2 regions of the Pseudocitrobacter sp. 2023LY-00077 genome follow, and region 1 is predicted to be linked to the other one. Evidence: predicted binding sites of a transcription regulator. Region 1 holds the regulator's gene; the other holds the start of a gene.
The links. The regulator ArgR, encoded in region 1, controls arginine synthesis, uptake and breakdown. The targets are predictions, from matches to a motif close to ANTGAATAAAAATACANT.

Region 1 (4,931 bases):
GGTTGAGACCGTGCAGGACGTGCATCGCCAACTTAAACGCATGCGTCGGGTGATGGCCTGGACGGGTGAACACGGCACGCCGGTAACGATTTACGGCTGGGTGGGTACGGCGACGCGCTACCTGCTGCTAAAACGCGGCGTGATTGGCAACGCCAAAATCAGCGCCCGCGAAGAGGAAATTCTTCAGGACGAAGTGGTGGTGAAGGCCGAGTCTGCCGAACGCCACCATGCGATGGTTAACTTCTGGCGTACGACGGTGTCCTGCGTGCTGGGCACGCTCTTCTGGCTGTGGACCGGCTGGACATCCGGCAGTGGGGCGATGGTGATGATTGCGGTGGTCACCTCGCTGGCTATGCGTTTGCCAAACCCTCGAATGGTCGCCGTCGACTTCCTTTACGGCACGCAGCTGGCGCTGCCGCTGGGAACGCTTTTCTTCCTGGTGATCATCCCATCTACCCAGCAAAGCATGCTGTTACTCTGCATCAGCCTTGCGGTGCTGGCATTCTTTATTGGTATCGAGGTGCAGAAACGGCGGCTGGGATCGCTGGGCGCGCTGGCGAGTACCATCAACATTATCGTGCTCGATAACCCGATGAAATTTGAATTTAGCCAGTTTCTCGATAGCGCGTTGGGCCAGCTGGTGGGCTGCTTCCTGGCGCTGATGGTTATCATGCTGATTCGCGATAACTCGCGTGAGCGGACGGGCCGCGTACTGCTGAACCAGTTTGTGTCGGCCGCAGTTTCGGCGATGACCACCAACTCCGCGCGACGTAAAGAGAACCATCTACCGGCGCTCTATCAGCAACTTTTCCTGTTGCTGAATAAATTCCCTGACGATATCGCTAAATTCCGTCTGGCCCTGTCGCTGATTATTGCGCACCAGCGTCTGCGCGATGCGCCAGTGCCGGTGAATCAGGATCTCTCTGAGTTTCACCGCCAGCTCAGACGCACGGCGGACAGCGTGATCTCTGCGGGCAACGATGATAAACGTCGTCGCTACTTCCTGCGTCTATTGGAAGAGTTAGATATCTATCAGGAAAAATTACGTATCTGGGACGCCTCGCCGCAGGTTACCGAACCGGTTAGTCGGCTGGTGGCGATGCTGCATAAGTATCAGAGCGCACTAACGAACAGCTAGCAATCACCCAGGCCCACGCACATTTCTCCCTCCTGTCAAAGCCGACGCCCTCAGCGTCGGTTTTTTTATCGCTATACTTAGAGGCGGATGACAGCGGCGGGAAAATTGAGGGCGAGTGATGGAAGTCTATTCTTTTGATTTTGATGAAATAGAAAACCAGGGTGATTTTTACCGCGAGTTCACGCGCCTCTTTGCACTCAAGAGTGGGTTGGTTCACGATCTCGATTCATTGTGGGATGTGGTGACCGGCAGCCAGCTACCGCTGCCGCTGGAGATAGAGTTCCTGCATCTGGATGAGAAGCAGAAGCGGCGTTACGGTGCGCTGATACTGTTATTTGATGAAGCAGAGGAAGAGCTGGAAGGGATGCTGCGCTTTAACCTTTCGCGGACATAAAAAAGCCCCCGCGTAATGGCGGGGGCAAGTCGTCGGACAAGACGACGAGGGTTTATTTGTACAATTCTGCGGTCGCGTGCCAGGTATTACCGGTACGCGCTTCAATAATGCGGTAGCCGCTTGCGCCTTCTTTTGCTGCTTTTGCTGATAATGCGCTATTCATATCCATCGGTGAACTCCCGACCTGGGATACGGATACGGTGCCCATAGATTGCAGGCTCTGTGCTTGTTCTGCACTAATTTGCTCAGCGGCGCTGGCACCAAAAGAGAGAACAGAAGCCAGACCCAAAGAAGCGATGATCATTGCGTTTTTCATAATTTTTACTCCACCATGTGCGACAGCGGTGAGAGGAGAAAACATGGCTTCCTGGACCGCTGTAGAAAATTTTTTTACCTGAATCTTACCTACTTTATAAGCCAAACTTATTTGTACAGTTCAGCCGTTGCGTGCCAGTGGTCACCGGTACGCGCTTCGATGATGCGGTAAGAAGAAGCACCCTGTTCTTCCGCTTTCTTGTTCAGCATCTCATGCATATCCATCGGAGAAGAACCGACTGCACCTACGGAAACGGTGCCGATAGCCTGGCGATTTTGCGCTTGATCGCTATTAATAGAGTCAGCGGCGAAAGCGCCAAAAGAGATAACGGAAAGGATGCTCAGAGCCGCAACAGTTGTTTTGATTTTCATGATCTACACCTCGTCGAATTATTTGGAGGGTCTTTGTTTTGTGACCCTCATCACGAAATTAAGTATACACTAATCACATCTAAAATTAATACCAGACTAATGGTTTCACTCATAAATCTGTTTTAAAGAATCTATTTTTTATGACCAAATGAAATAAAAAATGGTGTATTAGTGCTATTTCGTGAAGTGAATTCTAAGAAAATCATATGGATGCATGAATTTGATTTTTCGTGCGATTTCGCGCGGAGGTATTCACTGAAACTATGTGTTTAATCCGTTTTTAGCACTTAATGCAAAATGGGGGGCGGAGGAACGTCGGGGAAACGAAGCGGTAAAAAGGAATTATCCTCTGGCCGATGACCAGAGGATGGAGGATTACAGCTCTTGCTCGAACAGAACCAGAATGGCCTCGTAGAGATCTTTCACCGTAAAGCCACGGGCAGGGGTGGTAAAGATGGTGTCGTCACCGGCGATGCTGCCGAGGATACCTTCCGCTTTACCCAGCGAGTCGAGCAGGCGGGCAATCAGCTGCGCGGCACCGGGGCTTGTGTGGATAACCACAACCGCATCGTTGTAGTCGATATCCAGCACCAGATTTTTCAGCGGGCTGGAGGTTGTCGGCACGCCAAGTTCAGCCGGAAGGCAGTAGACCATCTCCATCTTGGCATTGCGGGTACGAACCGCGCCAAACTTGGTCAGCATGCGGGAGACTTTGGATTGATTAATATTCTCGAACCCTTCCTCCTGCAGCGCCTGGACGATCTCTCCCTGAGAGCTAAACTTTTCTTCCTTTAATAGCGCTTTGAACGCTTTCACTAATTCTTCTTGTTTGGTCGAACTTCGCATAAGTCACCCATATATGGTGATGAAATTAACATGATTATGCATATAAATGCATTTTTATGCAAATAATCTGCAAAAAAGGCGGATAATAATCGCGAGAAGGGGCGGATCTTAGCAAAATTTACTATTAATAAACATGCCTATATCACGGCCTGCAAATAAGGTTAAAAGTAAATTAAATGTTATGAAAATGATGTTGTTTTAACCAGATCACTGGTTATAGTTTAAGGGATAGTTGATGTGGATTTGGTTACGTGAAAAAGGCCTTTCCCGGTAAACGAGTGAGCAATTTTGTAGCAAGGCTGCTAAATACCCCTCATTCTGTAAGTAATTAGATTGTAATTATTTACACCGTGAATTAAGGTCGCCGCAACGGAGTATAACAGGCAGTGCCCTGCGTCGGTTTCGCGGTACATGACAGGTCACCCTGAATGACATTAACCATAATAAGGAGTTTCGGATGAAAGTTGCAGTCCTTGGTGCCGCCGGCGGTATCGGTCAGGCGCTTGCCCTACTACTTAAGACCCAACTACCTTCAGGCTCAGAACTCACTCTCTATGATATCGCCCCTGTTACGCCAGGCGTGGCGGTCGATCTCAGTCATATCCCGACCGACGTGAAGATCACAGGCTTCTCAGGTGAAGATGCTTCTCCGGCGCTGGAAGGTGCGGATGTGGTACTGATCTCCGCGGGCGTCGCGCGCAAACCGGGTATGGATCGCTCCGATCTGTTTAACGTCAATGCCGGGATCGTGAAGAGCCTGGTGCAGCAGGTGGCGAAAACCGCCCCAAAAGCCTGTATTGGCATTATTACTAACCCGGTCAACACCACCGTTGCCATCGCGGCAGAAGTGCTGAAAAAAGCGGGCGTTTACGATAAGAACAAACTGTTCGGCGTCACGACGCTGGATATCATCCGCTCAAATACATTTGTGGCGGAGCTGAAAGGTAAAAAAGCGACAGAAGTGGAAGTGCCGGTTATTGGCGGCCACTCTGGCGTGACCATTCTGCCGCTGTTGTCGCAGATCCCTGGCGTTTCCTTTAGCGATCAGGAAGTGGCCGATCTGACCAAACGTATCCAGAATGCGGGTACGGAAGTGGTCGAAGCCAAAGCCGGTGGCGGCTCCGCAACCCTGTCTATGGGGCAGGCGGCTGCGCGTTTAGGTCTTTCTCTGGTTCGCGCCCTGCAGGGTGAGAAAGGCATCGTTGAATGCGCCTATGTTGAAGGCGACGGTCAGTACGCGCGTTTCTTCTCTCAGCCGCTGCTGCTGGGCAAAAACGGTGTGGAAGAGCGTCAGTCTATCGGCAAGCTGAGCGCGTTTGAACAACAGGCGCTGGAAGGTATGCTGGATACGCTGAGAAAAGATATTACGCTCGGCGAAGAGTTTGTGAATAAGTGATGTAAAGCATGAAAAAAAAGGGCCGCGAGGCCCTTTTTTGTGTCCGCTAGTTTGACGCCGGATACTCCTGAATCGTCACCTTCAGCGTTAGTTTCTTATCGTCGCGCATGACTTCAACCGGGATGTCCGACCCCGGACGAATCTCGGCTACCTGGTCCATGGTTTCCAGCGCGGAGAGCGCCGGTTTACCGTTCACCGATGTGATAACGTCATTGACCTGAATGCCTGCCTGCGCGGCCGGGCCACCGGCGGTGACTTCGTTAACCACGATCCCCTGGATCTGATCCATGCCGCCGCCCTGCGCGTGCAGTGGGGCGATCTCGCGCCCGCCGATCCCGATGTAACCACGGATCACCCGACCATCGCGGATCAGCTTATCCATGATCTTAGTTGCCAGCTGGAACGGGATGGCGAAGCTTAAGCCTTCCGGCGTTTCGCCATCGTTACTCTTATCGAAGGAGAGGGTGTTG
Region 2 (4,931 bases), on a different contig from region 1:
ATACTGACATTACTACGCAACGCGGAATATTGTTCGTTCATGTTAACCCAGACACCCCATCTCATTTTATTTTGTTATACCCCAGGCTTCGGAACGCAAAGCCAGGATAAGCAACCTCCTTTATAAAGCCACGTAAAAACCCCCACGTCAATTGCTGCGAAATCGCTTCAGCAATCGAGTAAATAGCGGCAATTTACGAAATTTAATTCGCATCGTGTCAGATAAGTAATGCTTATGGAAATGTGCGCGCGGATGCCCTCACCCCGGCCCTCTCCCACAGGGAGAGGGAGAAAATCGGGTCCCCTCTCCATTGAGGGAGAGGGTTAGGGTGAGGGGGGCATATCAATGCCAGCAGAAGTGATGCACAACCTGGGTGATCAATTCGCGCGTCGGCTTGATAAACCGCGTTTCCAGATATTCATCCGGTTGGTGGGCCTGGTTGATAGAGCCCGGTCCGAGTACCAGCGTTGGGCACAGGGTCTGGATAAACGGCGCTTCGGTACAGTAGTTCACGACTTCGGTTTGTGCACCGAGCAGTTTTTCCACCACCTGAACCAACTGGTGGTCCGGCGGGCATTCGTAGCCCGGGATCGGCGGGTGCAGTTCGGAGACAGTCAACCGGCCAGGCCACTGGGCGCTTACCGGTTCCAGTGCTTCATCCAGCAACCCGTTGAGATCGTTCAGCGTCATACCCGGCAGCGGGCGAATATCCATATGCAGTTCGCAGCAGGCACAGATGCGGTTTGACGCATCGCCACCGTGAATGGCGCCGAGGTTGAGGGTCGGGTAAGGCACGGTAAACGCCTCGTAGTGATAGCGCTCTTTCAGTGAGTCACGCAGTTGCATCACGCGGCCAATCGCGTCGTGCATAATTTCAATCGCGTTGACGCCGCGCGCCGGGTCGCTGGAGTGGCCCGATTGCCCCATCACGCGAATGGCGCTGGAGATGTGGCCTTTGTGCGCACGTACAGGCTGCAATGACGTTGGCTCACCGATGATGGCGCAGTCCGGACGCAGGGCGGTGGTTTCGGCAAAGTAGCGCGCGCCTGCCATGCTGGTTTCCTCATCGGCGGTCGCCAGAATGTAGAGCGGCTTTTTCAGCGTTGTCACGTCCACATCGCGCAGGGCATCGAGAATAAAGGCGAAGAAGCCTTTCATGTCGGCGGTGCCCAGACCGTAGAGCTTGTTTTCATGCTCGGTCAGGGTGAAGGGATCGCGCGTCCAGCGGCCATCGTCAAACGGTACGGTATCGGTGTGACCGGCAAGCAACAGGCCGCCTGCGCCGTTTCCGGTGCTGGCCAGCATATTGAATTTATTGCGCGTGCCGGGAACCGGCTGGATTTCGACGTTAAAGCCTAACGAGGCAAACCAATCGCCCAGCAGAGTGATTAAAGACGCATTACTTTGATCAAGCGCTTCCTCGGTCGCGCTGATGGAAGGTGTGGCGATCAATGCACGGTAAATCTCGATAAATGGCGGTAAATTGTTTTTCATTGTTGACACACCTCAGGTCGTGATAGTATCAATATTCATGCAGTATTTGTGAATAAAAATACAATATCGTTGAGCGTAAGAAAACCCTTAAACCGTAGGGTAAAAGGCAAAAGACGCTCAACAGGGTGAGGAAGATAAGCATTCTTCCCAGGCATATGACGTAAGAAGGTGAACAGCCCCGATGTTGAATACGCTGATTGTAGGTGCCAGTGGCTATGCTGGCGCAGAGCTTGTGACCTATGTAAATCGCCATCCGCATATGAACATAACCGCTTTGACGGTCTCAGCGCAAAGCAATGATGCAGGAAAGTTAATCTCTGACCTGCATCCGCAGCTGAAGGGCATTGTGGATTTGCCGTTGCAGCCGATGTCGGATATCAGTGGATTCAGCGCCGGTGTGGATGTGGTTTTCCTCGCCACCGCGCACGAAGTCAGCCACGATCTGGCCCCGCAGTTTCTGGCCGCCGGTTGCGTGGTGTTTGACCTCTCCGGGGCGTTTCGCGTCAACAATGCGCCTTTCTACGAAAAATATTACGGCTTCACCCATCAGCATCCTGAATTACTTGAGCAGGCGGTATATGGCCTCGCCGAGTGGTGCGGCGACGCGCTGAAAGAGACCAACCTGATCGCCGTGCCGGGTTGCTACCCGACGGCGGCACAGCTCTCGCTTAAACCGCTGATTGATGCCGATCTGCTGGATCTCACCCAGTGGCCGGTGATCGACGCCACCAGTGGCGTGAGCGGAGCAGGGCGCAAGGCTGCGCTTTCCAACAGCTTCTGCGAAGTGAGCCTGCAACCGTATGGCGTGTTTAACCATCGCCATCACCCGGAAATTTCAACCCACCTGGGGGCGCAGGTGATTTTTACCCCGCACCTGGGTAACTTTAAACGCGGCATCCTTGAAACCATCACCTGCCGCCTGAAACCGGGCGTGAATGCAGACCAGGTGGCGGCGACCTTCCAGCAGGCATATGCCCACAAACCGCTGGTGCGTCTCTATGACAAAGGCATTCCGGCGCTGAAAAACGTGGTCGGTTTACCGTTCTGTGATATCGGTTTTGCCGTGCAGGACCAGCACCTGATTGTGGTGGCCGCGGAAGATAACCTGTTAAAAGGCGCCGCGGCGCAAGCCATTCAGTGCGCCAATATCCGTTTCGGCTTCGCCGAAACGCAGTCTCTTCTTTAAGGTGTGATGACGATGAATCCATTAATTATCAAATTAGGCGGCGTGTTGCTGGATAGCGAAGAGGCGCTGGAGCGTCTGTTTACCGCACTGGTGAATTATCGTGAGTCACATCAGCGCCCGTTAGTGATTGTGCACGGCGGCGGCTGCGTGGTGGATGAACTGATGAAACAGCTCAATCTGCCGGTGAAAAAGAAGAACGGCCTGCGCGTGACGCCTGCCGATCAGATTGACATTATCACCGGTGCACTGGCGGGGACGGCCAACAAAACGCTGCTGGCGTGGGCGAAGAAACATGATATCGCCTCTGTTGGCCTGTTCCTGGGCGACGGCGATAGCGTCAAGGTGACGAAACTCGATGAAGAACTGGGCCATGTCGGCCTAGCGATGCCGGGTTCGCCAAAACTTATTAACCTGCTGCTGGACGGTGGCTTCCTGCCGGTTGTCAGTTCAATTGGCGTGACGGCCGAAGGCGAACTGATGAACGTCAATGCGGATCAGGCGGCGACGGCGCTGGCGGCGACGCTGGGCGCGGATCTTATTCTGCTTTCTGATGTGAGCGGCATTCTCGACGGGAAAGGCCAGCGTATCGCCGAGATGACGGCGGAAAAAGCAGAGCAACTGATCGAGCAGGGCATTATTACCGATGGCATGATTGTGAAAGTGAATGCGGCGCTGGATGCCGCACGCACGCTGGGTCGCCCGGTGGATATCGCATCATGGCGTCATGCGGAGCAACTCCCGGCGCTGTTTAATGGCACGCCGATTGGCACGCGGATTCTGGCTTAATATTTCCCCTCACCCTAACCCTCTCCCACAGGGAGAGGGGACCGATCGGTGCGTGAGGGTAGCTTTCAGGCAACATTAAACGAATTTTAAGGAAACGAGTTATGGCACTTTGGGGCGGGCGTTTTACTCAGGCAGCGGATCAACGGTTCAAACAGTTCAACGACTCTTTGCGCTTCGACTATCGCCTGGCGGAACAGGATATCACTGGCTCTGTCGCCTGGTCTAAAGCGCTGGTCACGGTCGGCGTGCTGACGGCTGAAGAGCAGTTGCAGCTGGAAGAGGCGCTGAACGTGCTGCTGGAAGAGGTTCGTGCAAACCCGCAGCAAATTTTGCAAAGCGATGCCGAAGACATTCATAGCTGGGTGGAAGGCAAGCTTATCGACAAAGTCGGCCAGTTGGGCAAAAAACTGCATACCGGGCGCAGCCGTAACGACCAGGTGGCGACCGACCTGAAACTGTGGTGCAAAGATACCGTTGCGGAACTGCTATCCGCTAACCGCCAGTTGCAGAGCGCGCTGGTGGAAACCGCGCAGCAGAATCAGGATGCAGTAATGCCGGGTTACACCCACCTGCAACGTGCGCAGCCGGTGACTTTTGCTCACTGGTGTCTGGCTTATGTTGAGATGCTGGCGCGCGATGAAAGCCGCCTGCAGGATGCGGTAAAACGCCTCGACGTTAGCCCGCTGGGTAGCGGTGCGCTGGCCGGTACGGCATACGAAATTGACCGTGAACAACTGGCTGGCTGGCTGGGTTTTGCCTCTGCGACCCGCAACAGCCTGGACAGCGTTTCTGACCGCGACCACGTGCTGGAACTGCTGTCCAATGCCTCTATCGGCATGGTGCACTTGTCGCGCTTTGCTGAAGATTTGATCTTCTTTAACTCCGGGGAAGCGAATTTCGTCGAACTGTCTGACCGCGTGACCTCAGGTTCTTCCCTGATGCCGCAGAAGAAAAACCCGGATGCGCTGGAGCTGATTCGCGGTAAATGTGGCCGCGTGCAGGGCGCGCTGACCGGCATGATGATGACGCTGAAAGGTCTGCCGCTGGCGTATAACAAAGATATGCAGGAAGACAAAGAGGGCCTGTTCGACGCACTCGACACCTGGCTGGATTGTCTGCATATGGCGGCGCTGGTGCTGGACGGTATTCAGGTGAAACGTCCGCGTTGCCAGGAAGCGGCGCAGCAGGGTTACGCCAACGCGACAGAACTGGCGGATTATCTGGTCGCCAAAGGCGTGCCGTTCCGCGAAGCGCACCATATCGTGGGCGAAGCAGTGGTTGAAGCCATTAAACAGGGCAAACCGCTGGAAGCGCTGGCGCTGGCCGATCTGCAAAAATTCAGCAGCGTGATTGGCGATGACGTGTATCCGATTCTGTCGCTGCAATCGTGCCTGGATAAACGTGCGGCGAAAGGCGGCGTATCACCGAAGCAGGTGGCGCAGGCGATTAGCGATGCGAAACAGCG

Region 2: argC (N-acetyl-gamma-glutamyl-phosphate reductase) is a predicted target of ArgR. The motif match lies at 1,542-1,559, and genes of this name have one in related genera.

What each region holds. Positions count from the first base shown of each region.
Region 1 is NZ_JBSPEI010000005.1:36,441-41,371, forward strand. Features, by position in the region: gene aaeB (p-hydroxybenzoic acid efflux pump subunit AaeB) at 1-1,138, shown strand, start outside; gene ACWWFX_RS08090 (barstar family protein) at 1,257-1,532, shown strand; gene yhcN (peroxide/acid stress response protein YhcN) at 1,585-1,848, opposite strand; gene yhcN (peroxide/acid stress response protein YhcN) at 1,956-2,219, opposite strand; gene argR (transcriptional regulator ArgR) at 2,595-3,065, opposite strand; gene mdh (malate dehydrogenase) at 3,523-4,461, shown strand; gene degS (outer membrane-stress sensor serine endopeptidase DegS) at 4,508-4,931, opposite strand, start outside.
Region 2 is NZ_JBSPEI010000014.1:151,139-156,069, forward strand. Features, by position in the region: gene ppc (phosphoenolpyruvate carboxylase) at 1-41, opposite strand, end outside; gene argE (acetylornithine deacetylase) at 343-1,494, opposite strand; gene argC (N-acetyl-gamma-glutamyl-phosphate reductase) at 1,676-2,680, shown strand; gene argB (acetylglutamate kinase) at 2,693-3,466, shown strand; gene argH (argininosuccinate lyase) at 3,568-4,931, shown strand, end outside.